3 regions of the Paenibacillus oryziterrae genome follow, and region 3 is predicted to be linked to each of the others. Evidence: riboswitches for the same ligand, from Rfam matches in the RefSeq annotation. Region 3 holds a riboswitch; each other region holds the start of a gene.
What was found. A riboswitch is a leader RNA that binds a small molecule or an ion and turns the genes downstream of it on or off. The one in region 3 is predicted to bind cyclic di-GMP.

Region 1: it holds a riboswitch for cyclic di-GMP, as region 3 does, so the genes downstream of both, ACAN55_RS11455 (glycosyl hydrolase) here and ACAN55_RS06510 (sensor domain-containing protein) in region 3, are expected to answer to the same signal.
Region 2: it holds a riboswitch for cyclic di-GMP, as region 3 does, so the genes downstream of both, ACAN55_RS03585 (anti-repressor SinI family protein) here and ACAN55_RS06510 (sensor domain-containing protein) in region 3, are expected to answer to the same signal.

Annotation. Positions count from the first base shown of each region.
Region 1 is NZ_JBGJZO010000008.1:146,264-152,914, reverse strand. Features, by position in the region: gene ACAN55_RS11460 (glycosyl hydrolase) at 1-1,296, opposite strand, end outside; gene ACAN55_RS11455 (glycosyl hydrolase) at 1,519-3,753, opposite strand; cyclic di-GMP riboswitch class I at 3,734-3,814, opposite strand; gene ACAN55_RS11450 (sugar phosphate nucleotidyltransferase) at 3,951-5,324, opposite strand; gene ACAN55_RS11445 (UDP-glucose dehydrogenase family protein) at 5,850-6,651, opposite strand, start outside.
Region 2 is NZ_JBGJZO010000002.1:254,994-261,644, forward strand. Features, by position in the region: gene ACAN55_RS03565 (MDR family MFS transporter) at 1-76, shown strand, start outside; gene ACAN55_RS03570 (PadR family transcriptional regulator) at 83-649, shown strand; gene ACAN55_RS03575 (aldo/keto reductase) at 790-1,767, shown strand; gene ACAN55_RS03580 (helix-turn-helix domain-containing protein) at 1,855-2,196, shown strand; gene ACAN55_RS03585 (anti-repressor SinI family protein) at 2,298-2,450, opposite strand; cyclic di-GMP riboswitch class I at 2,479-2,563, opposite strand; gene ACAN55_RS03590 (2-oxoglutarate dehydrogenase E1 component) at 3,117-5,984, shown strand; gene odhB (2-oxoglutarate dehydrogenase complex dihydrolipoyllysine-residue succinyltransferase) at 6,038-6,651, shown strand, end outside.
Region 3 is NZ_JBGJZO010000003.1:413,783-426,392, forward strand. Features, by position in the region: gene ACAN55_RS06480 (hypothetical protein) at 1-517, shown strand, start outside; gene ACAN55_RS06485 (hypothetical protein) at 715-1,155, shown strand; gene ACAN55_RS06490 (PTS transporter subunit EIIC) at 1,368-2,489, shown strand; gene ACAN55_RS06495 (CPBP family glutamic-type intramembrane protease) at 2,502-3,065, opposite strand; gene ACAN55_RS06500 (hypothetical protein) at 3,534-4,337, shown strand; gene ACAN55_RS06505 (VOC family protein) at 4,665-5,027, opposite strand; gene ACAN55_RS06510 (sensor domain-containing protein) at 5,363-6,079, opposite strand; cyclic di-GMP riboswitch class I at 6,534-6,623, opposite strand; gene ACAN55_RS06515 (DNA polymerase Y family protein) at 6,694-7,782, opposite strand; gene ACAN55_RS06520 (helix-turn-helix transcriptional regulator) at 7,797-8,723, opposite strand; gene ACAN55_RS24240 (hypothetical protein) at 8,853-8,996, shown strand; gene ACAN55_RS24245 (hypothetical protein) at 9,118-9,324, shown strand; gene ACAN55_RS06525 (Dabb family protein) at 9,625-9,927, shown strand; gene ACAN55_RS06530 (SDR family oxidoreductase) at 10,000-10,803, shown strand; gene ACAN55_RS06535 (nuclear transport factor 2 family protein) at 10,810-11,517, shown strand; gene ACAN55_RS06540 (DUF255 domain-containing protein) at 12,097-12,258, shown strand.

The DNA of each region.
Region 1 (6,651 bases), on a different contig from region 3:
AACCCAGACACGGACACCATCATCCGAAGAAGCATAAAAAGTATATTTTTCACTGTATAACGGTTTGATCTTACCTTTAAATCTTATCGAGAAGGAATCCTTGCCAAGGCCAGTAACAGGGGCATCTCCATGCCAATTGAAGGCCAGCTTGCTCTCATTGCGGACCAGTACAGGCTCTCCCGCCAAGTTTGTATTGTTGAAATACTCCGCTTTGAGACTGAAACGGGATGCTGTATTCTCCCCGCCCGTCTTTGTACCTGTCTTGCTTATATACTCTTCACGAGACATGATATAGCTGCTGCTCATAAAGCTCTTAATGGCGGAAGAACTGTTATTTTCTGTGAGCATCTTCCCCCATGTCATTATATATACCCATTTATTCTGACTTTGGGACATTATTGCAGGATCGGGAAGCTCACCGCTCTCTCCAATACCAATCGGCTTGCCATCCGCCAGTGCTAACAGACTGTCATAATGGCTCTGTTTATAATCATTGTTGTAAATATCAGCAGCGAGAATATCCACTTTATCTGCTCCCGGATAATACGGCAGATAAGGGTCGGCCCATTCATTAGGTGCGTTTGGGTTCCACGACCATAATAGATTGTTCAGATGATGCGTATTCACAAAACGGTCGTACATGATGTTCCACAGAGCGGTGAAGTTACTCTTCTTCCCCCACCAGAACCAGCCGCCATTCATCTCATGGTAAGGTCTCCAGATTACCGGCACCCCTGCATCCCGGAGTTGCTTAAGATATGACGCCACTTCATCCAGATCCTCTATGAGCTGCTTGTATTGCTTCGTCCCTGGAGTGACGATTTGGTTAAAATCCTGCTGGCTAAGCTCCCTCGATACGTTAGACCAGGATGAGGCGGTTCCCGGTATATTCTGATGAAAGGTGATGGCCACAATGCCGCCTTCTTTATGCCACTCTATAGCGCTGTCGACCACTTCCTGGCGCTGTACTGCAATGGTCTTGGCGTTCTGGTTATTAATCGCACCCAACTCATAACCGTGCAATCCGGGATATTGGCCGCTGGTCTTCTTTATTTGGTCGATATACTCGTCAGGCGTCTCCAAATAATCATGTTGTCCGGCAATCATACCTTTGCCGCTAAGTTCAACCAGCTCATCAAGCAGTTCCCGGGCTTCCGGCGATGCCGAAGGGTTGACGGGTCTATTATCAATCATGACAATCGGAAGGCTACGCGCTTCTCCTCTGGGACCTATGGAAAGAATCAAAATCAGCGGCAAAATTACAATATAGAGTCCGGCCTTGCGGTAAGTGTTCAATGTAATCTTCCTTTCGGTAGCCAAGTACCTTCCCGGTTCTGTAGATAACAAATTCGCATGGCGGGAAGGCCATTCTTTGCCACATGAGGACTATAGCTCAGTAGCCCTGCTCATGAGCAGGGCTAACTAAGCTCGACTGTAAAGAATTCTTACCCCATACCAAGATCCGGGGAGAAGGCTGTCGATGATTCATTTAGTTCATTGATTAAGGTTCGTTACCCGCTAAACACCGGGTAGAAAAAGCGCACTTGCAGGAACCGTTCCTTTTAGTTGGCTTGGGCTCTCCCACATCAAACGCACTCTGGCATCTCCCTGGTTCTCGTAGTACTCCACCTTGATATCGTACAGCTGTCCGGCTTTTAAGGTAATTGTCCCCATGCGCTCCGTTCCGCTCTGCTTCACCCAGCTGTCTATCACAGCCTTACCATCAATCCAGACTCGGATACCGTCGTCTGAATTAGTATATATGTTGTAAGTTTCGCTAAATAACGGTTTGATCTTGCCACTCCAACGGACGGAGAAGAAATCAACTCCGATTTTGGCATCCGGTGATGTCAGGCGCCAGTTCATATCCAATGCAGCGTCATCACGGATCAATACCGGTGTACCCGAAAGCTGCATATTGCCGAAATACTCTCCACGCAGACCATTTCCCGTTACCGGTATTACACTTACTACATCCTGATTAAACACAGGCGTTGGCGTTGGCGTTGGCGTTGGCGTCGGTGTTGGTGTTGGTGTTGGTGTTGGTGTTGGTGTTGGTGTTGGTGTTGGTGTTGGTGTTGGTGTTGGTGTTGGTGTTGGTGTTGGTGTTGGTGTTGGTGTTGGTGTTGGTGTTGGTGTTGGTGTTGGTGTTGCCAATACAACTGCTGTAGAAGCTAAAAATAGTGCACTGGAGGGAACCGTCCCTTTCAGTTGGCTTGGGCTTTCCCACATCAGAAGCACACGCGCATCGCCTTCATTTTCGTAGTACTCAATTTTGATATCATACAGCTGTCCGGCAACCAGATTAATACTTCCCATACGTTCGGTTCCGCTTTGTTTAATCCAGCTGTCAATCACAAGCTTGCCGTCAACCCATACCCGGATGCCGTCATCCGAATTGGTGTAAATATTATAAGTTTCACTGTACAGAGGCTTGATCTTACCGCTCCAGCGTACAGAGAAATAATTGATGCCAAGTTTACTGTCCGGTGCAGTGAGACGCCAGTTAAAATTAATGTTTGTATCGTCCCGGATCAGGGCAGGTGTGCCCGAAAGATTCATATTCGAAAAATATTGGCCTTGCAGGCCATTTTTGACCGGCATCATAAGGCCGCTTACCGGTGTTGGCGTTGTTGTAGGTGTCGGCGTTGGTGTTGGTGAAGCTGTTGGTATTGCTCCGGTAATATATTCATCTCTTGTGAGGGTAAAGTCATTATTCATAAAGTTCTTAATCGTGTCGGTGGTATTCTTCTCGTATAGCAGCTTACCCCAGTTCATCATGAAGGACCATTTGCTCTGCGTTTTGAGAACGGTCGTGGTACTAGGCATTTCACCATTCTCCCCGATTGCGATCGGTTTACCTGCGGCAAGACTGAGCAGACTGTCGTAATACGTTTGCTTGAAATCATTATCGTAGATGTCTGCAGCCAGGATATCCACTTTATCGGCACCCGGATAAGTCAGTGCGTACGGGTCAGCCCAGGCATTCGGTGCATTCGGGCTCCAAACCCACAGCAGGTTATTAAGCTGATGAACGTTCACGAAACGGTCGTACATAATGTTCCAGAGCGCGGAGAAATTTGTCTTTTTCCCCCACCAGAACCAGCCGCCGTTCATTTCATGATACGGTCTCCACAGGACTGGTACTCCTGCATCGCGCAGGCTTTTCAAGGATACTGCCACTTTATCCAGCTCTGCAATCAGGCTGTTGTACTCGGCTGTTCCTGGAGTTACATATTTATTGAAATCGGCCTGACTCAGGCTCATGGAGACATTGGACCAATCATACGTTGTTCCCGGCAGATTCTCATGGAACGTCATTGCCACGATTCCGCCGTTCTTATACCAGTTGATCGCACTGTTCACCACATTCTGGCGTTGCGAAGCAACTGTGCTTGCCGATTGGCCGCTAATTGCACCCAGTTCATATCCATGCAGTGCCGCATATTTACCGCTTGTTGCCAGTAGCTTGTTGCTGAATTCATCCGGACTCTCCAGATAGTCGTGCTGGCCTGTAATGATCCCCTTTCCAGAAATATCGGACAGATATTTCAGCAGCTTGGCAGCTCCGGCAGAAGCACCTGGATTAACCGGAGTACCTGCAGATGAGGCAGCACTTACAGTCAATGACGAGAAACCAAGACTAAATGGAATGGCCGTCACAAGCAAAATTGCAGACAACAGTGCACACAGCAAACGATACGTACGGTAAGCTTTCAAAATACATCTCCCTTTCGGTAGCCAGGCTGCCATTCTTGCGAAAGGCCCTATAGCTTTGCGTCCCTGTCTTTCGGCAGGTTTGCCTTTGTCGTATTGGAAGGAATGATCCCCCTTACCGTACTATCGTCGCTATTTAATTTTAGTTTAGGGCATTAATAAAAATAATTTGATAAATAAGTCTTAAGACCTGTTTCTAGCCCCCTAAATCTGGGGTAAATAGTTAGTTTGTGCTATGAAATAAACTGTTGAAGTTCTATGTCTTCCCACTCCAAAGTAATACGGATATTGTCTTCTTCCACCAGCTCTGAGCCGGTCTGCACTTCAATAAATTCAACATCGGTTAGCGCAAGAATGGCATGTTTGGTGCCTTCAGGAATGCGTACGACATCACCCGCACGCACATTATGCATCTTCTCATTCAGTACGATGCTCGCTTCTCCACTGATAATCGTCCAGATCTCACTGCGCTTGTGGTGGAGCTGGTAGCTGATGTTTTTGCCTTCGTTGATAAAAATCCGTTTCGTGAGCACTTCATTGCCCTCGTCATATTTGATGTAATCAATGACCCGGTAATGACCCCAGCGGCGTTCCTCATACATCGGCCGTTGTTCAAAGGACTTTAACACCTCCTTGATTCGCGGGCTTTCAGATTTATGGGTAACCAGAATTCCATCAGGACTTGCTGCTATAATTAAATCTTTGGCTCCAATCACCGTAATCGGAATATCCAGCTCGTTAATCAGCGAAGTGCCTTCCGAATCGGCTGTTACAAACCCTTTCCCCACATGGTTGCTGGCCATTTCTTCCGTCAGCGTATTCCATGTCCCCAGGTCCTTCCAGAATCCGTCATACGGCTGAACCACGATGTTATCTTCTTTTTCCACCACTTCATAATCAAAGCTGATGCTTGCCAGCAGTTTATACTGCTTCTGCATTTCCTCGTAGCCGAGTGGAAGTCCCTTGCGCTGTAAAATGTCCAGCAGATATCCCAGACGGAAAGCGAATACGCCACAGTTCCAAAGCGCGCTGCGCTTGATAAGTTCTTCCGCCTGCTTGCGTTCCGGTTTCTCCTGGAAATGACTTACTCTGAGGAATCCATTCTCCCCTGCAGTTTCCGTTGTCGGGATAATATATCCGTATTTCTCGGAGGCGTGCTCCGGAATAACCCCCATCAGCGCCAGATTGGCTCCGCTCTCCTCCATCGTCTGTTCCAGCTTGGCAACATGGTCAAAAAAGGAGGCTTCTACATAAGGATCAACCGGCAGGATCGCCACAATCTCCGAAGGCAGCACGCCTGCTACCGAATATAAATACGCAGCGGTAAGCGCAATGGCCGGAAAAGTGTCGCGTCGCTCCGGCTCAACAATGATCGGCACGTCGCCTCCCAGCTGGCTTTGAATCATCTCCACCTGTCCGCGCCCAGTTGCAAGGTACGAGGAGTCTGCAAGACCGGTTTCTTCAAGCTGTCTCCAGACCCGCTGAACCATGGATTCCGGCTCGCCCTGCGGGCTTTCCAGTACACGAAGAAATTGCTTCGAACGCGAATCATTGGACAAAGGCCACAACCGTTTTCCTGAACCGCCTGACAATAGTACCAGTTTCATAAGTGAACCCTCCTCAAATGAATGTGTGAAGCGTGAGCGTGTAGTAATTCGACTTTTGAAAAAAAGACTGTTATGAAAGTGGACTGCGATGAATGTTTGGACTTTCGATCGCTGTTGTCCTCAGATTTCCTGATTTGAACCGCCTCGCGGTTGAAATCTGAGGACAAAGGCGAACGCTGCGCTTCTACAGTTCCAAAATTCCTCTCCGTCCTCCCCATAACAGGGGATTTGAAAAGCATCGCATCACTTCGCTCGCTGGGGTAAGGCAAGAGATTCGCTTCGGGCTGCTGCGCCGAAGCGGGTGACCCGGCGTGGAAGTTACTTCGATCGGATGATTCCGCCGGCGCATCATCTTTCACGCCTTCCGCAAGGTTCTCAGTCAAATGAAGTGTACTTTTACACTTTATTTCTGCATCTCCGGGGCATTTGGCTAGATGAACGGCACTTATGCCGTTTATTTCGATGCAACTCCGGCGGAATGGACTATAACAAAAAGGTCAGCGTCGCCCGCCTTGCAGGCGCGGGTTAGACCGCGCCGGCAACGCTCGGCGAGTAGCCGCTGAGCCCGCCCATCTGCGGGCGGCCGACAGAGTGGTACTCAAGGCCGGTTCCCTCGATTTGTGCTTTGGAGTATAGGTTGCGGCCGTCGATCAGAACCGGCTTGCGCATCTTTCTGGCCAGACGGTGCAGGTCGATGTCCTTGAACAAACTCCAGTCTGTCAGCAGGCACAATGCGTCACTGCCTTCCGCGGCTTCCTCTGCCAAGGTGCACCAGCGGAGCTGCGGATGATCATATTGCTTCCGGAAGTTGTCGGCGGCAATGGGATCATAGAGCTTGACGATAGCACCTTCAGCTACTAGTGCCTCTACGATTTCCCGGGCTGGAGCTTCGCGCACATCATCCGTGTTCGGCTTGAAGGCGAGGCCCCAAATGCCGATAACTGCACCGCGCAGGCTTCCTAAGGACTCATGCAGCTTGGAGATAATCATGAAACGTTGGCCTTTATTGACCTCGACTACGGATTCCAAAAGCTTGAACTCATAATCGACGTTACCGGCGATCTGGATCAGCGCATTGGTATCTTTCGGGAAACAGGAGCCGCCGTAACCAATGCCAGCCTGGAGAAAGGATGAGCCGATTCTGCGGTCCATTCCCATCCCTTGCGCGACCTCGGTTACATCAGCTCCCACTTTTTCGCAAATATTAGCAATCTCGTTAATGAACGAAATTTTGGTTGCCAGAAACGCATTCGATGCGTATTTGATCATCTCCGCGCTGCGGATATCGGTCACGAATACATTCTCGGTGAACCCTTGATGCAGCTTC
Region 2 (6,651 bases), on a different contig from region 3:
CGTCCTGTTGATGCCAGGCGATCGTCTGAAGCCGGCTACCAAAGCGCAACCGCAGCCTTCCGGCGCTAAGGGGTAATCCGCCATGTCCATGAAGCTGGTGATTCTGGGGCTGCTCCTGGAGCGCAACATGCATCCCTACGAGATTAATATCGTGATGAAAGAGAGAGCCATCGACCGGATCACCAAGCTGCAGATGGGTTCGCTTTATTACGCGGTGGACAAAATGGCGGAAGAGGGACACATTGAAGCGGTAGAAGTGATCTCAAGCCCCGACCGGCCGGACAAAACCATCTACCGGATTACGGATAAGGGCAAAACCCTGTTCGAGCAGCTTGTCCTGCAGCTGTTCAAGAAGAACGATGAAATCTTTCATCCGCTCTACCTGGCAGTCGCCATGTCCCGCCATGTGGATCAAGGCAAGATCGAGAAGCTGCTGGCTGAACGTATCCGGGAGACCGAACACAAGCTCAACCTGGCTTATCAGGTCTACGAAGAGCATATCGCGATTGTTCCGCGGTCTGCCCTTCACCTGATATACGGAAAATACGAGCACATCCATACCGAACTCAGATGGCTGAAACGCCTATACGAGGACACTTTAGCCCATAAATTGGGCGATGTCGGAACTAGACTGAATATAGAGGCCTAAGGGCCTCTTTTTTCATGCACTCACAAATCGTTTAATTATGACTATCTACATGTATTCAACGACAGAAATACCATACAGGCTTCTAAAAAAGTGTACAATGTTCCCGGGAACAAGCAATCCATTCGACGGAGGGATCACTATTGCCGACAACACTGCCTTTTCATAAACGCGGTATTCCAGCAAGCCGCATTGCCTTAGGCTGTATGGGCTTTGGCGGGGGATGGGACCGTGAGCCGATCACCGCAGAGAATATCAAACAGGGCCATGAAGCTGTTGATGCCGCGCTATCCATTGGAATCAACATGTTTGACCATGCCGACATCTATACACGCGGCAAGGCGGAGAAAGTATTCGGAGCGGTCTTTAAAGAACGCCCCGGGCTTCGCGAGCAAATCATCCTTCAATCCAAATGCGGGATTAAGCTGATGGAGCCCGGAGAAAGTTCGAACGTGTTCGACTTCTCAGCCGGGCATATTATAAGCAGCGTTGACGGAACCTTAAGCCGTCTGGGTGTAGAATATCTTGATATTCTTCTGCTGCACCGTCCGGATCCACTAATGGATCCAGAGGAGGTTGCCGAAGCACTAAGCAGGCTGAAGTGCTCCGGCAAGGTCCGGCATTTCGGGGTCTCCAATATGAGCGCTGCGCAGATCAAGCTGCTGCAATTCTACAGTGATGAACCGTTAATAGTGAACCAGTTAAAGATGAGTCTTTACGAGATCGATTGGCTGAATGCAGTAATCAGCGTTAACCGGAACGACTCGAAAGACGTCGCGTTCCCAGAAGGCACCATCGAGCACTGCCGGATGGAGAACATCCAGATTCAGGCCTGGGGTCCGCTGGCTCAGGGTTTGTTCAGTGGACGGCCCCTGGACGGACAGCCTGAGAATATCATTAATACTGCAGCTATGGTCAAAGCAATGGCGGCAGAAAAGGGAACCACCCCCGAGGCCATTGTCCTCGCCTGGTTAATGACACACCCCGCTGCCATCCAGCCCGTGATTGGTACCGTGAACCCGCAACGGATCGCAGCTTGCGGCGATGCTGACAAGCTGGAATTGTCCCGGAGAGAATGGTATGACTTGTTCGTCAGTTCACGCGGCAACCGGTTACCGTAAGAATTAACACCTTTTGACTTTGTCGGTTTCAATGATATTTGTTATACTGGTATTAAATATCAATCTATTTGGAAGGGCGTTGTCATCGTGCCAGAAAATTTGGGTCAACGCATCCATGAGCTTCGCCAGGAAAAGGACATGTCCCTTTCCGAACTGGCGGACAAGGCGAGTGTGGCCAAATCCTATCTCAGCAATGTGGAAAGAAATATTCAATCCAACCCTTCCATTCAATTCCTCGAAAAGATCGCCGCAGCACTTGACATTACTATGCATGATTTACTGTATGGCGGACTTTCCGAAGGCGAGGAAGCATCTTTGGATTCAGAGTGGTTTCGGCTTGTGCAGGAAGCCATGTCTTCAGGTGTCAGCAAAAAAGAGTTCAAAGAGTTTCTGGAATACCAGAAGTGGCGGATTGACCAAAACAACTAAGCTAAGCACTGTGCAGCCGCGTCTGCTCCAGGATCAATACATAAAAAGCACAGCGGTAGCCGCTGTGCTTTTTATGTATGTAACCCCTTCATCAAATCTCCCTACATGGCCTGTAGAGACTTCTCATTGAAGAACTGACGGATTTCATTGACGAGAATACCTGCCTTCTTTGCTTTTAACAGCAGGTACACCCACTCTAAATCCAAATCTGCCAATTGCACTTCCCCATTATCTACCTGGTTGGATTGATCCACGAACATCTCCTCCTATGAATGTGAGTCCCCAGGCAGTTCGGCCATCATAGTATTTCTACCTTAGACCCGAAACTTTGTGTCCCTGCCTTTCAGCAGGTTTACCCTTTACTGAATCTATTATGTCAAAAACTTACTACACGATGATTAGCCCGTCTGCAATAACATTATACAGGAGTTAAGAAGAAACGTGTGTCGAATTATGGAAATTTTTATTGATCAAAATTTTAAAAAAATTTAGCATATTTTGACGTAAATCTGTACTAATTAAGTACAGTGACAAAGTGATGCAGGGAATACTCGAATTATGTAGGTGACTATAAAGTGCAATTTTTATTGTAATAAGTTTATACCCCGTTTCAGCCTCTTGAAACGGTATTATAAAAAATTAAACTGGCCTATGAATTCAATGTAGTAGTCCAGTCGTTTTTATAGTTTAAATTTTAAATAATTAAGCATCAAATTGGCCCTAACCTATATCATTTTGCGAACGGATTGGACGAAAGTATGAATTGATTACAAGTTGTTAAAGTAGCACAATAGGATGAGGCAATAGTATTTATTATTATCGTTACCTGTTACTATTATAATGAAAACGCAAACATTGCAGCTCCGCAAGGCGCTTACTATAAACGCTAATTCGGAGTTCATCCGTTGGGAGGATCTATCATGGCAGCCAAAGAGCCCCATAACGAATCCATTTGGAGTAAGTATTACGGACCCAATCTTGGTTACATCCAGGAAAAATACGAGCAATTCGTCAATGATCCTGCATCTGTCGAGAATAATTACCGGGATTTGTTCACCATTTCCGGCCCTCCGCCCTTAGCACCCGAGTCCGAACAATCACCTCAGCCTATCCTTTCCGGAGACACTGAATGGCTCAAGAAGGCGGTCAAAGCTTCTAAACTGATTACTAACATCCGCATATACGGCCATATGGCAGCTGATATCGACCCGCTGGAGCGGAGTCAGCATCCCATGGCTAAATGGCTCACCCCAGAGACGTATGATTTAACACGTGAAGATTTAATCGCTATGCCTGCCTCACTGATCTGGGAAAATGCGCCGGATGATGTCCTGACCGGCTGGGACGCCGTTCACCGGATGCTCCAATCCTATACAAAGACGATTGCTTATGAATTCGGGCATGTTCATGACGAACAGGAACTGCGGTGGCTGAATAGTCAGGCGGAGTCTCCTACCTCTCCCTCGCCCTTAAACAAAGCGGAACGCCAGGAGCTGCTGAAGCGGCTTGTTCAGGTCGAGCAGTTTGAGACCTTTCTGCACAAAACTTTTGTCGGGCAGAAACGCTTCAGCCTGGAGGGCAACGATGCGCTCGTTCCTATGCTGGATGAAATTGTCCGGGCCGCAGCCCATGACGGGGCGGAGCATATCCTGATGGGCATGGCCCACCGGGGCCGTCTTAACGTGCTCGCTCATATCCTGGGCAAGCCTTACGATATCATTTTCTCCGAGTTCCACCATTCACCGAATAAAGAGCTCTTCCCTTCAGAAGGGTCTATGGGCATCAACTATGGCTGGACCGGAGACGTTAAATACCATCTGGGCGCTGACCGTGCTGTCCGCGAAGGCGAAACGGTGCGGACCCGTCTGACGCTTGCGAACAACCCAAGCCATCTGGAGTTCGTGAATCCGGTGGTGGAGGGCTTTACACGCGCTGCCCAGGAGAACCGCAAATCGCCGGGTCTCCCGGAGCTGGACACCAATAAAGCCATGGCTGTCCTGATGCACGGGGATGCCGCTTTTCCAGGCGAGGGTATCGTAGCGGAGACCTTGAACATCGGTAAACTTCAAGGTTATCAAAATGGCGGAACGATCCATATTATCGTCAACAACCGCATTGGCTTCACCACGGAGAGCAAGGACTCCCGTTCAACACATTATGCCAGTGACTTGGCCAAAGGTTATGAGATTCCTATTGTCCATGTAAATGCAGATGATCCGGAAGCGTGCGTCGCTGCCGTCCGTCTGGCAAGCGCCTACCGTAATTTGTTTAAAAAGGATTTCGTCATCGATCTGATCGGCTACCGACGCCACGGCCATAACGAGATGGACGATCCCGAGACGACCCAGCCGCTCGTGTACGGAAAGGTACGGAGCCACCCTACAGTATATAATGTTTACGCCGACCGGCTTATTCACGAGAAAGTAATAAATCGTGAAGACGTGAAAGTATTTATTAATGAAGCAGAGAGCGCCCTCCAGAGCGCTTATGATAATATGAAGGAAGGAGCTCACAAGAACGCGGAATCCAAAGCGGCAGTTCCTGTTCAAACCCAAGCAACGGCAGCAAGGTCTACTGCTGTATCCCTAAGCAATCTGCGTGAAATTAACCGACAGTTGCTTACGGTTCCGGAAGGCTTTCAGGTCTATCCGAAGCTGCAGCGTATCCTCCAGCGCCGAAAGGATGCTTTAAATGAGGGTGAAAAGGTAGAATGGGCTTTGGCCGAGAGCCTCGCCTTCGCCACCATTCTGCAGGAAGGAACGCCGATTCGCCTGAGCGGCCAGGATGCGCAACGCGGAACCTTCGCACACCGCCATCTCGTGCTGCATGACAGCGAGACCGGAGCTTTATTCTCCCCGCTGCATCAGCTGTCTGCGTCACAGGCTTCGTTTGGGGTATACAACAGCCCGCTGTCGGAGGCGTCTGTACTGGGGTATGAATACGGGTATAATGTGTTCGCACCTGAGACGTTCGTGATCTGGGAGGCGCAGTACGGTGATTTCGCCAATGCCGCGCAAGTTATTATTGACCAGTTCATCTCCGCCGGACGTGCGAAATGGACCCAGCGTAGCAACCTGGTTATCCTGCTGCCGCACGGCTATGAGGGGCAGGGACCAGAGCACTCCAGCGGCAAGCTGGAACGCTACCTGCAACTGTCGGCCGAAGAGAACTGGACGGTCGCGAATCTGACCTGTGCTGCGCAATATTTCCATCTGCTGCGCCGCCAGGCGGCCTTATGCGGCAAGAGCGACGCCCGGCCGCTGGTGATCATGACACCGAAGAGTCTGCTGCGCAACCCGCGCAGTGCATCTCCCGGCACGGATCTGGCCTCCGGAGAGTTCCAGAAAGTACTCGCCGAACCACTGCTCGGGCAGACTCCCGGGGCGGTTCAGCGTCTGGTCGTCTGCAGTGGCAAGGTTGCCATCGATCTGCAGACCGAACTTGAAGCCTCGCGCGATAAAGACTGGTCTTGGCTGCATGTTCTCCGGATGGAGCAGCTGTATCCGTTCCCGGAACGCGAGCTGGCCGCTCATTTGAACTCGTTCACCTCGCTTCAAGAGATTGTGTGGTTGCAGGAAGAACCGAAGAATATGGGTGCCTGGAGCTATACGGAGCCGCGCCTGCGGGCAATTGCTCCATCCGGCACCAGCGTTGAGTACATCGGACGTCCGGAGCGTTCCAGCCCGGCAAGCGGTTATGCCGATGTCCACAGCTATGAACAGCGGAGAATTATTATGGAAGCCCTGAAGCTGAATTCGCAAGTACAAGCAGCTGTACCGTCCTCTTAAACAGGACGGTGTCACAATAACGGAAATTATTATTTTTGGGGAGGTAGCGGCCTGTGTCTGAAATCAAAGTACCCGATCTGGGTGAATCCATTTCTGAAGGGACCATCTACAAGTGGCTAGTCAAGGAAGGCGACACCGTTGGTCAAGGCGATGTACTGGCTGAGCTCGAAACCGACAAGGTCAATCTGGAGATCAGCGCGGAGGAAGATGGCGTCATCTCCTCCATTCTCCGGCAAGCCGGCGAGAATGTAGCCGTTGGTGAAGCCATTGGCATTATCGGCAGCGCGGGGAGCGCAGGCGGCGGACAGCCACAGGCGGCTCCGCCAGCTGCTGAAGCCACAGCGCAAGCTAGCCCGGCACCCGCCGCGGCGGGCAATGGTGCGGCAGCGCCAGCTGCTGCGCCTGAAGGGCCGGGGGCGGCAGGCGAAGCTGCCGCCGTGGCATCACCGGGCGCAAGGAAGCTGGCCCGCGAACGCGGCATCGACCTCGGCGAGGTGAGCGCCCGGGATCCTATCGGCCGGATTGCCCAGGCCGATGTGAAAGACCATGGCGCGGCGGTACCTGCAGCGCCTGCACCGTCGGCGCCCGTGCCCGCGCCTCCCGCGCCGCAAGCCAAGCCGGCAGCGGCCAAAGCGCCGCACCCGGAGGACGGCAAAGCCACCGAGCG
Region 3 (12,610 bases):
CTATGGCGGCTGGCGGGTTAGGCGTGTAGTTTCAATAATGATCCTTATCGCCATCCTAAGGACAGTGTCAGTTTCTGCTACATATCAAGTACACGCAGCTGCATCAAGCGCGAATGTGGTCAGCGGGAGTATCATTCAGCATCCGTACTTAACCATCCAAATCCTTAAGGAGAACAAGCCGGTATACATCCGGCCAGGCATGACCAAACAGCAGGTAGATCATTTGCTGGGGAAGCCGACAGAAATCGGATACCCGGGCTTCAGAGGCTACGCCTACGGTAACAGCATCACAACGGGACATGTCACTGTTGGTTATCTTAACGGTTTAGCCGCTTCTATTAGTACTACTGGGTACGAAACATCTTTAAATGGCCAATTCAAGTTTGGAACCCCTTGGAAGAAAGTCCTAATGAAGCTCGGGCAACCTTCCCGGACGGAAGACTCTAGAAGGGAATATGTTTTTCAACTGACAAAGGGTAACTCAAACAGATTTATGGTTCAGCTACTCAAGAAATAAAGGGTAAAACGGACATATACACGTTAAGATTTGACGTCAGCAGTTCAGGTAATATCCGAGATATATCCGTCGAACAGGCAGCCTTTACTCAATCCATAGAAGATCTATATACGAAACCTGATCCATCAAGACCAACGTTCACTGAGGAAGAAATCATTGGCATTCGCAATGGAAAAGATAAGCCGATTTCACTAGGTATGCATCGTGAAACAGTAGAAGCTACGAACGGCAAGCCGGATAGTCAGCTTTCCTATTCCATGGTTGTCATGGATACATACGGGAAAGTATCTGTATATTATCGCGGAAATATCGTAGCTGCAATTCTCGTTGATCCTTCACCTGAAGTGCAGACTAACAAAGGCCTTCGGATGCCCGCAAGCCGAAAAGAAGTAATTCGTATTTATGGAGAACCTGCATTCAACGACCAAGACGGCTTAACTTATAACTTTGAAGCGGTAGGGGATCGGTTACAGGCGATGAGTCTGTTCAAACAACTGGATAACAAGTATTTTAATAATATAAAATTCCAATTAACCTTCATTACAAACGATACCAACCCTGATCAAATGGAAAGCTATATTCTCAGTGATCTTGATTTTATTTATGAAGAGTACTTTGGACCAAAGCCTTTAAGCTGAACTTCTCCAAGGGATTCTATCCGCGATGGCACTAACTCAAGTTAGTGTCTTTTTGCGTTTGAATATCTTCAGTTTTTGGTGAAGAGGCTATGACTCATCATTGCACTAATTTTAGGGGTGCCTGTACTTATATTATCTATGTTATAGTAGTCTTTGTTTGGTCGAGGCGGACGCCTTGACTGGCGAATTCGTTGTGAATGTAGGAGGTACATATGGAGGTTGAAAATCTAGTTGTTTCTGCTAAGCAGCCCCGGAAGAGTATAGTTAATATCATTATCGATGGGATTTCCGGTATCTTTCTTCCCTTAGTGAATATTTTGAGCGCGGCGGGAATTATGAAAGGTTTGCTGGCTGGCGCTGTGGCATTAGATCTGCTTAACAAGACGGAAGGTACCTATCAGGTGCTGAATGCAATGGCTGACAGCCTGTTTTATTATCTTCCCGTTCTTCTGGCATTTACATCGGCAAAAAAATTCGGGGCCAACCCATTTTGCGCCGTAGTCATTGCCGGAGTGCTGCTGCATCCGAGTCTTAGTACTCTTTTTGGAGACGATCAAACCATTAGTTTTTTTGGCCTGAGCATTACGCCTGTTAATTATCCGGCCAGCGCAATTCCCATTATTCTGGCGACAGGGTTGTTGCTATACATCGAAAGATTCTGTTATAAAGTGTTACCCGAAGTCATCCGAGGCTTCTTCACACCTTTATTTTCTATCATTATCGTCTCTGCCGTTACGCTGTTGGTCTTTGGTCCAATGGGCATGATTGTAGGGGATGCGCTCGCTAAAGGATATGGGTTTGTGTACAATCTCAGTCCAGTCGGGGCGGGAATGGCTCTGGGCGGAGCTATCCAGGTGATGGTCATATTCGGACTGCACTGGAGTTTGGTGCCTCTTGCCATAAATAATATTACACTTAACGGTTCGGATACGATTCTGGCCTTGATGGGTCCGGCAGCTTTCGCCCAGGCAGGAGCGGCGCTTGCGGTTTTCTTCAAAGCCAAGGATAAAAAGTTTAAAACACTCTCATTATCCGCAGCGATTTCAGCATTATTCGGTGTCACCGAACCCGCGATGTTTGGTGTGAATCTTCCCCTGCGCAAGCCGATGGTTGTTGTGTGCTGTGCAGGAGCCATTGGTGGTGGGCTCGCCGGGATATTCCACTCGGCTGCGATTTCTTTCGCTTTTCCCGGATTGGCAACCTTGCCGGCTTACTTGGGAGATGGATTCAGCGGCTTCCTGATCGCCTGCGCGACGGGTTTGGTCCTATCTTTTGTTGCAACGCTGTCATTAAAGCTGGCATTGGCTCCAACCGAACAGTCGGTGAACGAGTAGAAGAAATAGGCTTCAACCCAACATTATATTTAGTGTAAGTAGAAATGCCAATATACATCCGTTAATCAACCCATGTGAAGTATACACAGCCCAAAAACTTCTGGTTTTAATAAATATAATGCCCAAGAATATTCCCATTACACTGACCACTAAAATGTGAAGTGGAACCAAATAAGTTATTTCGAATGGATATAAGATGAACCCGATATGTCGCATAGCAAATATTAAAGTAGAGGCGGCAACAACTGCAATCTGAAGATGCAAAGGTTTGGTGAAGAGACGGCTCCATAATTTAAGAAGAATCAAGATAACCAAATATCGGAAGAAGATCTCTTCTAAATTGGAAATGAGTAATTGAAATACAAACCATTGCATTATGTTGAGGTTAGTTAGAGGAAATGGAAATGAATAATCAAACAAGTGTTGTTTTGCAGCAAGAGTACCGAATAAAACATAAATACTCATGAAAATTGTTACAAAGATCAGGATCGTTTTAAAGTGATGTCTAAAATGCTTAAAACGGAAGTCGATTTCATTAGATTGACGTTTAAGACCTTGACCTCTTGACCAGATCATTAGGAGTATACAGGCGAATACTGCATTCAATATCCCATTGAAAAAATAGGAAGTTATGTACGGATTTATTGATGTGTTTGGTATTATATACGGCAACACGAGGTAAGTATTAATCAAATCATTGCTTTCATAGCTAAGTAGAAAGAGTAAAATAATATGCAACGGAATCAGCGCGAAACAGGATATTTTTCTCAAGAGGCACCTCCTGGATATATAAGTTAATTATCAAATGATTTCTGCCGATAAATCAAGCGGAATTCATGCGTATAACTCAAAATTTAGAGGATTAGGATTGTCTGAAATTACTTAAAGAAGCTTCTGCTCTTAATTTGGCAGGAGTTTTTTTGATAGAAAGTAACCCGAATTCCATGTCTGAATGTTTCAGCGTTGTACACTTGTTGTACACAGCTAAGTTATATACTCGGAATATAAATTAATTTGGAGGAATCAATAATGACAAACACTAGCATGAAAAAAGCCGCAATTATTCTGAGTTTCTCAATTCTTATAACTGCATTTTCCGGTCAAGCATGGGCGGAGCAAGGTACAAAACCTGCAGCACCTGCTTACGCAACGAGTTCAGATAGCAACAATCCTTACGAGGTTGCCGGCATAGACGATCAAGCAGAATTTACGGCGTATTTTGCTAAATTACAGAAAGCGGTTAAGGATAACAAACCGGCAGAAGTGGCAGAGCTGATCTCCTTTCCAATGAATTTGAACAAAGACAACAAAACGTATGTGATTTATACCAAGGATGAGTTTATCAAGAAATACGATCGTATCTTCACTTCCCTTGTTCGTGACAAGCTGCTGGCCCAACAAGTTGATAAACTATTTGTGAACTACCAAGGAGTTATGGTTGGAGATGGAGAGGTGTGGATCGGTGAACGAAACAATAAACTTGGAGTTATTGCGGTAAATATCATTAACAATCCTTATGAAGTCGCGGGCATCAACAATCCAATCGTGTTTGAGCATAACTTCAGTTTGCTCCAGAAATACGTTAAAGAAGGCAAAAAATCCGAAGTCGCCAATCTGATGGTGTACCCACTGAAAGTGAATAATAAGGGGAAGACCATGGAAATCAAAACGAAGAAAGATCTTATTACAAAATACGATCAAATCATGACTGCAAAAGTGAAGAAGGCGTTATTAGCGCAAAAAGTCGATAAAGTAGTTGTTAGTTGGAAAGGGGTTATGATCGGTAACGGAGCGCTGTGGATGGGACAGTCTGGAGAGCAAGTGGGTGTGTTCGCTATTAACCAGTAATTCTACTTCAGAATCGAAACGGGTACTGTATCGCTGATACAGTACCTTTTTTGAATATTCTTATTCATTTGCTTACGTTTTTAGCGAGGAGCAGCAAGCTGCGGCATCTACTCGGATGATTACGTTGAGTTTTCGGGAAGATAGTCCGAGATATTAATTAGGTGTATAAAGGGAGAGTGACATTGGAGTATAACAGGATTTATTATTTCACCTATTACCATATGGGAAGCCTATCACTTTAGGAACACGGTCTTAATGCTGTAATAATCACTAGGCTCTCTGTGGCAGAGAAGTTATCACTATCATTAAGTTGGATACATTTGCGAATTAAGCTCTACTGTGAAGGGTAACTAGGTACCCGTCTGGGTCGGCGAATGTAAAGGTTCGCCCGAATGGTCCATCTATTGGTGCAGATGTAATCTTGACACCTGCTGCAACAAGCTTGTCGTGGATTTCTTCCGGCGCATGAAGCCACAGAGCGACACCAAGCCCAGGCTGAGTACCTGAACCGAGTTCGATTCCTGGCATTAGGTCACGAAGAGCAAATGTAATAGGCTTTGTTTCAAAGACCACAGCATGAGGTGGTCCCGCCTGTGAGCGTACCAGTCCAAGATAGTTTTGATAGAATTCCGCAGAGCCTTCGAGATTACTCACTTGAAGTGAAATGAAGTCGGGTCCAATTGCTGACATAATGTAATGTCCTCCTTAGTATATGGGGTTGTTTATGATGTTTGTCTTGATTATACAAGCCCCCTACTGCAACAGTATGTCAGTAGCGGTTTCCATTGTTTTGAGTTCTTCACGGTGCTTTCTGAACTAATATGTGCGCTGACCCGTGCCTCTACGAGTATCCTTCAGTCTAACTATTGCTTGTCCAAAGGCATATTGATGCAAACTGTGAAACTGCCTTTCTCCATTCGGACTTCAACCCAAGAGCTAACGCCCATACTGTGCGCACTGAAAAAATGAGCTGTCCCAGACAGCCATTTCATGGCTTAAGGGACAACCCGATTCATTACTATTAATTAATACTGCTGTACTTCATCGTAGGGTACAAGCAACATTCTACGTTGTACATCCATAAGCAACCGAATCGCCCAAGATGCGATCACGGCAACGACAAATCCAGCTACAACATAAGAAATGTACTGTTGAGGTAATGTCCAGTGGATATTAAACAAAGAAAACACACTATTCTCAAGAATGTTCAAATCCATCGTTTGCAGAAAAATCTGATGAAGCACAGGTAGTGTAATCAGACTCAATGCAGTCGCTACCATAGCTACCGTAAGTGAAAAGAAGATAATACTGGAAACGAACCGCCCCATAATTAACATGATGTTACGTGCAAAATTCGCACCATGAAAACCCAATTTCATTCGTTGAAGGAAGCCTGCTACCTCTTTCTGCATATCTGATCTATGTTCCTCAGTCGATCTAGGAATATCCAGCAATGATCTTACTAGCTCTTGTTCAAATTTAACGATGTAATCTAATCCCTTAGCTACTGCAAAAAACAAGGGAATGCCGATGAAAATTGGTGTTAATCCAATGGATAACGCTAGCCCTGTCACCATAAACACGAAATAGACAATCGTGATCGGCAATGATATTAAGAAATATATAATACTCCGGTATGTCTTGGGACTTCCTCCGCGTTTGCGAGGTTTAGATTGTGATTCTACAGGAACTTGTATGGAATCCAGCACTCCAATCGGCCTAGTATACACTTTATCATTCATTTTCTCTGTCCTTCCTCTCACGTTATTCAATTAATTTCATTATACGTGGTGAAGATAAGACTCAACACAGTCTGGGGAATGGAGTTGTACTAGACCTAAGACTAGGAGTTGTTTCTCCAAGCAGCAGGAATTAAAAGTCCAAATAAAGATTATCTTTTCGTAAGAAATACATATTTATATGAAGTTGTTTAAAAACTCCATTCCTTTTTCATTCGATGGAGTTAACCTTTTCGGAAAGTTATTAATTTCCTTATTGGAGGGTCGTATGTACGAAATGCTCTGTTTTTATTCTGACCTCCGAAAAGGATAGAAGCAGGGAATGATCATATGGGTACCCCTTTCACCGGGGCATGGCGAAAGCCCTGCATTTGATACCCCAAGAATCATTCGTCAAAAGCCAAACGGCAAAGACCCGCCCTCGTTATACGTTATAAGGGCGGGCTTTTGCATGGCTTCCGGCAGCTAGGTTATCATAACGCTTTTTGAAGCATCTTAGACCCTGCGGCTACGTCCCCACCTTTAGATGGGTTTGCCCTTAACTCCATTTTTTTGTAATTCTTATCATATCCGTTAACAATTATTTTAGAAATTTAAAAGAATTCCTATTTTTGAAGTCAGGGAAATTTATCAAATAAGGTTAGTTGTTCACCCTCAGATAAATCCGTTAAATCACTAGCCGTTACTCCTATAAGTCGTAAGGGAACCTGAAAACTGTAATTATGACTTAAAAGATCTATAGCCTTTTCTGCAATTTCTGTAGCTGTATATGTTGGAAAGCTTAGTTTTCCCTGGCGGCTTTTTGTGCGGAAGTTAGTGTCCTTCAATATGATTTGTACTGTTTTACATTTTAGATTATTTTCCTGGAGTCTTTGAGCAACACCTTCCGAAAGAAATAATATATAATCCCGGGCCTCCTTGATGTCCATAACATCTTTGGGTGTTGTTAGGCTATTACTAATTGTTTTATATTTTTCTTTCTCAGTGATATATGCAACAGGTGTGGTATCGAGACCATTTGCATATGTCCATATTTTTCTTCCAGTATTGTCTAAAATATGTTGTAAAAATTCTAGCTTTGATGTTGCGATATCTCCAATAGTATATATCCCATGCTTACTAAGTATATTATTAGTGGCATTGCCTACGAAAAGAAGGTCAGAGGCAGGAAGCGGCCAAACCTTCTCCTTGAAATTATGACGTGAGATCATTGTTGTAGCATCGGGTTTTTTCACATCAGAGCCAAGCTTCGCAAACACTTTATTCCATGATATACCGACCGATATTGTCAATCCTGTTTCAGACTTGACCGTCTCCCTTAGTGTGTTAGCAAATGCTTCTACTGAATCTTGATTTAGTGATGAACTCGTCATATCCATCCAGCATTCATCTAAGCCAAAACTCTCCACTTGACTGGTATAACGCGCATAAATTGCCTTCACTGTTCCGGAATATTCCCTATACAAATCGTGGTGGGGCAACACTGTTAACAGTTCGGGGCACTTACTTTTTGCCTGCCTGATAGATTCGGCAGTTTTTACACCATATTTTTTAGCGAGTTCATTTTTGGCCAATATAACTCCATGTCGATTTTCTTCATGACCTGCAATAACAGCCATTGGCACTGATTTAAGCTCAGGGTTCAATAAACACTCCACACTTGCATAAAATGAATTCAAGTCGGCATGTATTATAATTCTTTCCATCCTATCACCTTCCTTTACTTGCCAGAACCACCCGTTCGATTCAAATTCCCCATCAATACCTCTATCTTGCTCATAACAGCATCACGTAGACTTTGAGGCTCTATCGCTTGGATAACCGGGCCATAGGAGAGAAAGTAATTTGAAAGCCAATCTCCTTCAGGCATAGATGCGATAACTGTAAAAGATCCATCTTCATGTCTTGTTATTTGTTTTTCACTAAAGTCATCATATATTCTATACGCTCCCTCAGGAGAGATTTTCAACCGAATATCAATAAATTTCTGAAATTGATTATCTGTCGCTTCGGCCGCAGATTCTACTAATGTCTGTTGCTCAAAAACATCTTCAGTGATTTGAATATTAGCCATACGGGATATTTTGAAAGTTCTGTGTGTTCTTTTATCATAACAATACGCTTTTAAATACCATGCCTTATCCTTAAAAATCAACTTAATCGGCTCAACCTTGCGCACGCTTCTCACACCCGAGGTGTTAAAATATTCGAAAATAATAATATGTTTGCTGATAATTGCCATTTTTAGTGCACTAAAATTTTCTTTGTTTCTTTCATCACTTCCCCAGGGTGAGAAGTCCAGTTCAATCCAATTAACATCACTCTTTTTGAAAAGACTGCTTAATCGTGAAAGAATAGTCTCGATTTCCGGATACCGCGCTGCTGATAGATTCTGCAAGGCGAGCAGTATTTCATCCTGCTCTTTTTCAGAAAGTACCGACTTATTCAGTATAAATTTGTCAAGAATGACGATTCCGCCGCCTTTGCCTTGATTCGTATAGATAGGTATGCCAGCGCTGCTTAATGTCTCAATATCGCGATATATTGTTCTAACCGATACTTCAAAACGGGTGGCAAGTTCTTTCCCCGTAGTTTCTTTTTTCTCAAGTAAGTAATAAACAATGCCGAAAAGTCTGCTGATCTGCATTAAATCACCTCAATCCAAGCACAGTATATCATTCTTAACATGACACTAGTGTGTCATATTTAAAATGATACATTATATTAAGCACGTAACAATTTTAGTTTATTAAAATGAATAGTATAACTGCCGCCAATTGAAAAAATACATGAGGCCTACAGCGCCATTGTTGACAACCGTGTAGTAGTCGATAATGGCTCTGCAAAAGTAACGTCTTCAAATATAAGTGGAGTTCTGTTAAACCACCAAAATCAAATTAGGAAAAAATATTTATTTTGAAGGAGACAATAAATGGCGGAATTATTAATGGACAGTTGTGATGTTCAATACAGCCTTGACACACGAGGAGATGAACCGGTGCATGTTTGGATTGCATACGGTATTAATTCCGTAAAGGCAAATAGTAAGTCATCCCGCAAATCCTTTTTTTCTTTCCGATAAGACGGTAGCAGGTAGTATACACTTTACTGTGACGCGTAAGTATAGCTTTTCAGAAATGACCACTCGCCGTCGTTATCTGGGTAATCATCGGACTGTACTTCAAGTGAGCGGCCAGGAAGTTGCTGAAACGATTTTAACAATCAAAATGCTTGAACATCATCTTTGATCTATCACGATTACGATAATAGTTACAAGGGAGACTACGGGATAAGTAATACTGTTTAAGAAGTATTGTTAATTCTAAAGGGAACAGAACATTAATAAAAGTGAAAACTTGTCTTATAGAGTAAAAGCACGACACTGTAATAGAACCTCTGGACATACAACTGGTGATGAAGAATTGGATTAATGTTTTGATAACTATTTATTATTACAAAACCTGACGGACTGTCGTCAGGTTTTGTCCATTATATTGATAATTGTAATTGAGCTTTAGAACAACATTAATATGAAAAGGAGAAAAGCTATGATTGCAAACAATGTATTATTAAAGCTAAAGAATCCGGAAAAAGATACAAGTGAAGTACAGGCCGCTCTTCTCAGCATGAAAGGAAAAATTGATATCCTTCTGGATATACAGATTGAAAAAAATGTTCGTCCTGAGGAAGGTGCTTATGATGTTCTTTTTATCACGAAATTTGCATCCATGGAGGACCTGGATGCATATCTTGCACATCCGGCACATTTGGAAGTTTCAAAATTTATTTTCAGTGTCCTTGATACAATGGCCTCTCTGTGTTATGAGGTAAGCACGTCACGCACTGATTAATTAATTAATCAATTTGTACTGTTTTCGGAACAATAGCATCCTGAATAAAACTTATAATAGGAGGTTTCATTAATGGAAAAAATCAACCATTTCATTGTTGATCCCAAAGAATTTGAAGGCAAACATATCCTTGTTACCGGTGGTACCCAGGGAGGAATAGGGGAAGCAACTGTAAAGCGCCTTACGAAAGCTGGCGCTACGGTCATCACAACAGCTCGAACCACCCCAGATCATTTAAAGGGATCGGATTTATTTATCCAAGCTGATATCAGCACGCCCGATGGCACCACAAAGGTTGTGGATCATATACTTGAACGCTTTGGCGGCGTCGATATCCTCGTCAACAATGTCGGCAGTTCTACAACCCCGGCCGGCGGCGTTCTTAAGCAATCCGATGCAGACTGGCAGCAGACGTTTGAGGCTAATTTCTTCGCTGCTGTCCGGCTGGACCGCGGGTTGCTGCCGCCAATGATTAAGCAAGGCTATGGTGCTATCATTCATGTCACATCCATACGGCGGCGCTTTCCAGGAGAAGATACCATGGTATATTCAGCAGCCAAAGCTGCGCTTGGAAATTACAGCAAATTGCTTGCAACTGAACTTGCACCCAAAGGCATCCGTGTTAACAGCGTTGCACCCGGTTTCACCGAAACAAAGTCTACTGAAAAATTCCTTAAGCAGATGGCAGAGGAACTCGGATACGACTATAACGACGCCCGGCAGGCTGTGATGGATTCCCTCGGCGGTATCCCAATAGGACGAACAGCGCGTCCGGAGGAAGTAGCAGAACTGATTGCTTTTCTAGTATCTGACCGCGCTTCCTACATTGTCGGTTCCGAGCATACAATCGATGGCGGCGTTGTCCGCACATTATAAAGGTGGATGATGATTATGATGAACAACAAAATTCAATTACCCCAACCGGTTGAGAAACATTTTCATGCGACAAATACAGATGATCCCGCGACCTTCCTTTCGATCTTTGCCGAAGATGCCGTTGTTTTTGATGCCGGCAAAGAATATCACGGGAAAACCGCTATCAAAGAGTGGAGCGACCACGACTATTTCGAAGCACGTTTAAGACTGGAAATCACAAATGTCGTTCAGAATGCCAAAGAGATCGTTGTTACCGCAAAATCAGACGGCAATTACGACAAAACCGGACTACCGGATCCCCTCTATCTTGATTTTCATTTTACTGTGGAAGGAGATAAAATAACATGCCTGCGCATTGTTCTTTCCTCTAACAGTAGGGCAATTCCTTTGCCGCAGCCTATTGCAGCCTATTATCATGCCTCAGATATCTTTGACGATGACCTTCTCGCTAACTGCTTTGCCGAGGATGCCATTTTAGTTGACGTGGGAAAAGAATTTCATGGTCCCGAAGTTATCAGCAAGTTTATTGTCAAGGCAAACAGGGACGCTGCGGGTAGGACTGAAATCATCAATTGTGCGGAGAAAAATGACGAAACGGTTGTCACCGCCACTATTTCAGGTAATTTCAATGGCAGTCCAATTCCACTGGATTTCCACTTCACGCTTAATAACGATAAAATAAAAGCCTTGAATATCGTAGTGTCAGGTAAATAAGGATGATGGTAGAGAATTTAATTCAGGTAAATCAAGATCAATGCACAAAGTGAGGTCTTTGCGTGAAGGTCTGCCGGGGTACTCTCTGTATGGGAGCACATGATCGGGAGTAATCAATAATATCTGCATTGCCTTTAAGTTAAGGCGCTAGCCAAAAAAATCAAGATCAAGAGCAGGTTGTCGAAAAGACAACCCGCTCTTTTTTGCATAAAAAACTTGACATTCATCTGTAAATGTATGGCGAAGCCCCTTGAAAAACAAGGAGGTTATGCCAAAGCTGACATCCCCCATGCGAGAAATGTCAGCGGCCCCCGCACCCTTTGTCAAAAACCCGGAGAAAGATTATACCCGAAAGAAAAGCTCCCCTTTGAAACGGTTATGTAACTCCTCATCTGCATGGGAGGCAACAGCCTATATAAGGAACTTTTGGAATCGCAGGGCTACGATGCATCCACCGCCACTATCTCTTTAGGATAACTTATAGTAGTAAATCATATCTCGAGCCTTCCCCCAACAAATTGGGTAAACTAACTCTAAGCAATACTTTACCCAAATCCCAACGAAACGAGGTGATGCCCCATGACAACTCACAAAGTACCCAATAGATTAGCCAAGGAAAAGTCGCCGTATCTACTGCAACACGCGCATAATCCGGTGAACTGGTTCCCTTGGTCGGAAGAAGCTTTTGAAGTCGCGAAACGTGACAACAAGCCTGTCTTCTTATCTATTGGGTATAGCTAGTTGTTGATTCACACGTACCTGTCATTGGTGTCACGTCGGTGAATTCCACTCTTTTAATCTTAGTTTTTCATCCCATACTAAATTACTTTCCTTTATTAACGGACAAGAAAGTGTGGTTATAGACATTCATTTATTTAGAATAATATGGTAATATTTAACGATCCTGATTTAATATTATTTGAGTATACGATGTATAAGAAGCTTGAAATCTGTGCAAGATATTTTTGACGGTGTGAAGAGAGGTGTGGTTCCGTTGGACCATTCGGTGCTAGGGCTACAAGAGGAATTTAACTAATCACTAAGTCAACTGAAAGCGAGGGGTTGTGTCGCAGAGCATCTCTGAACACACACG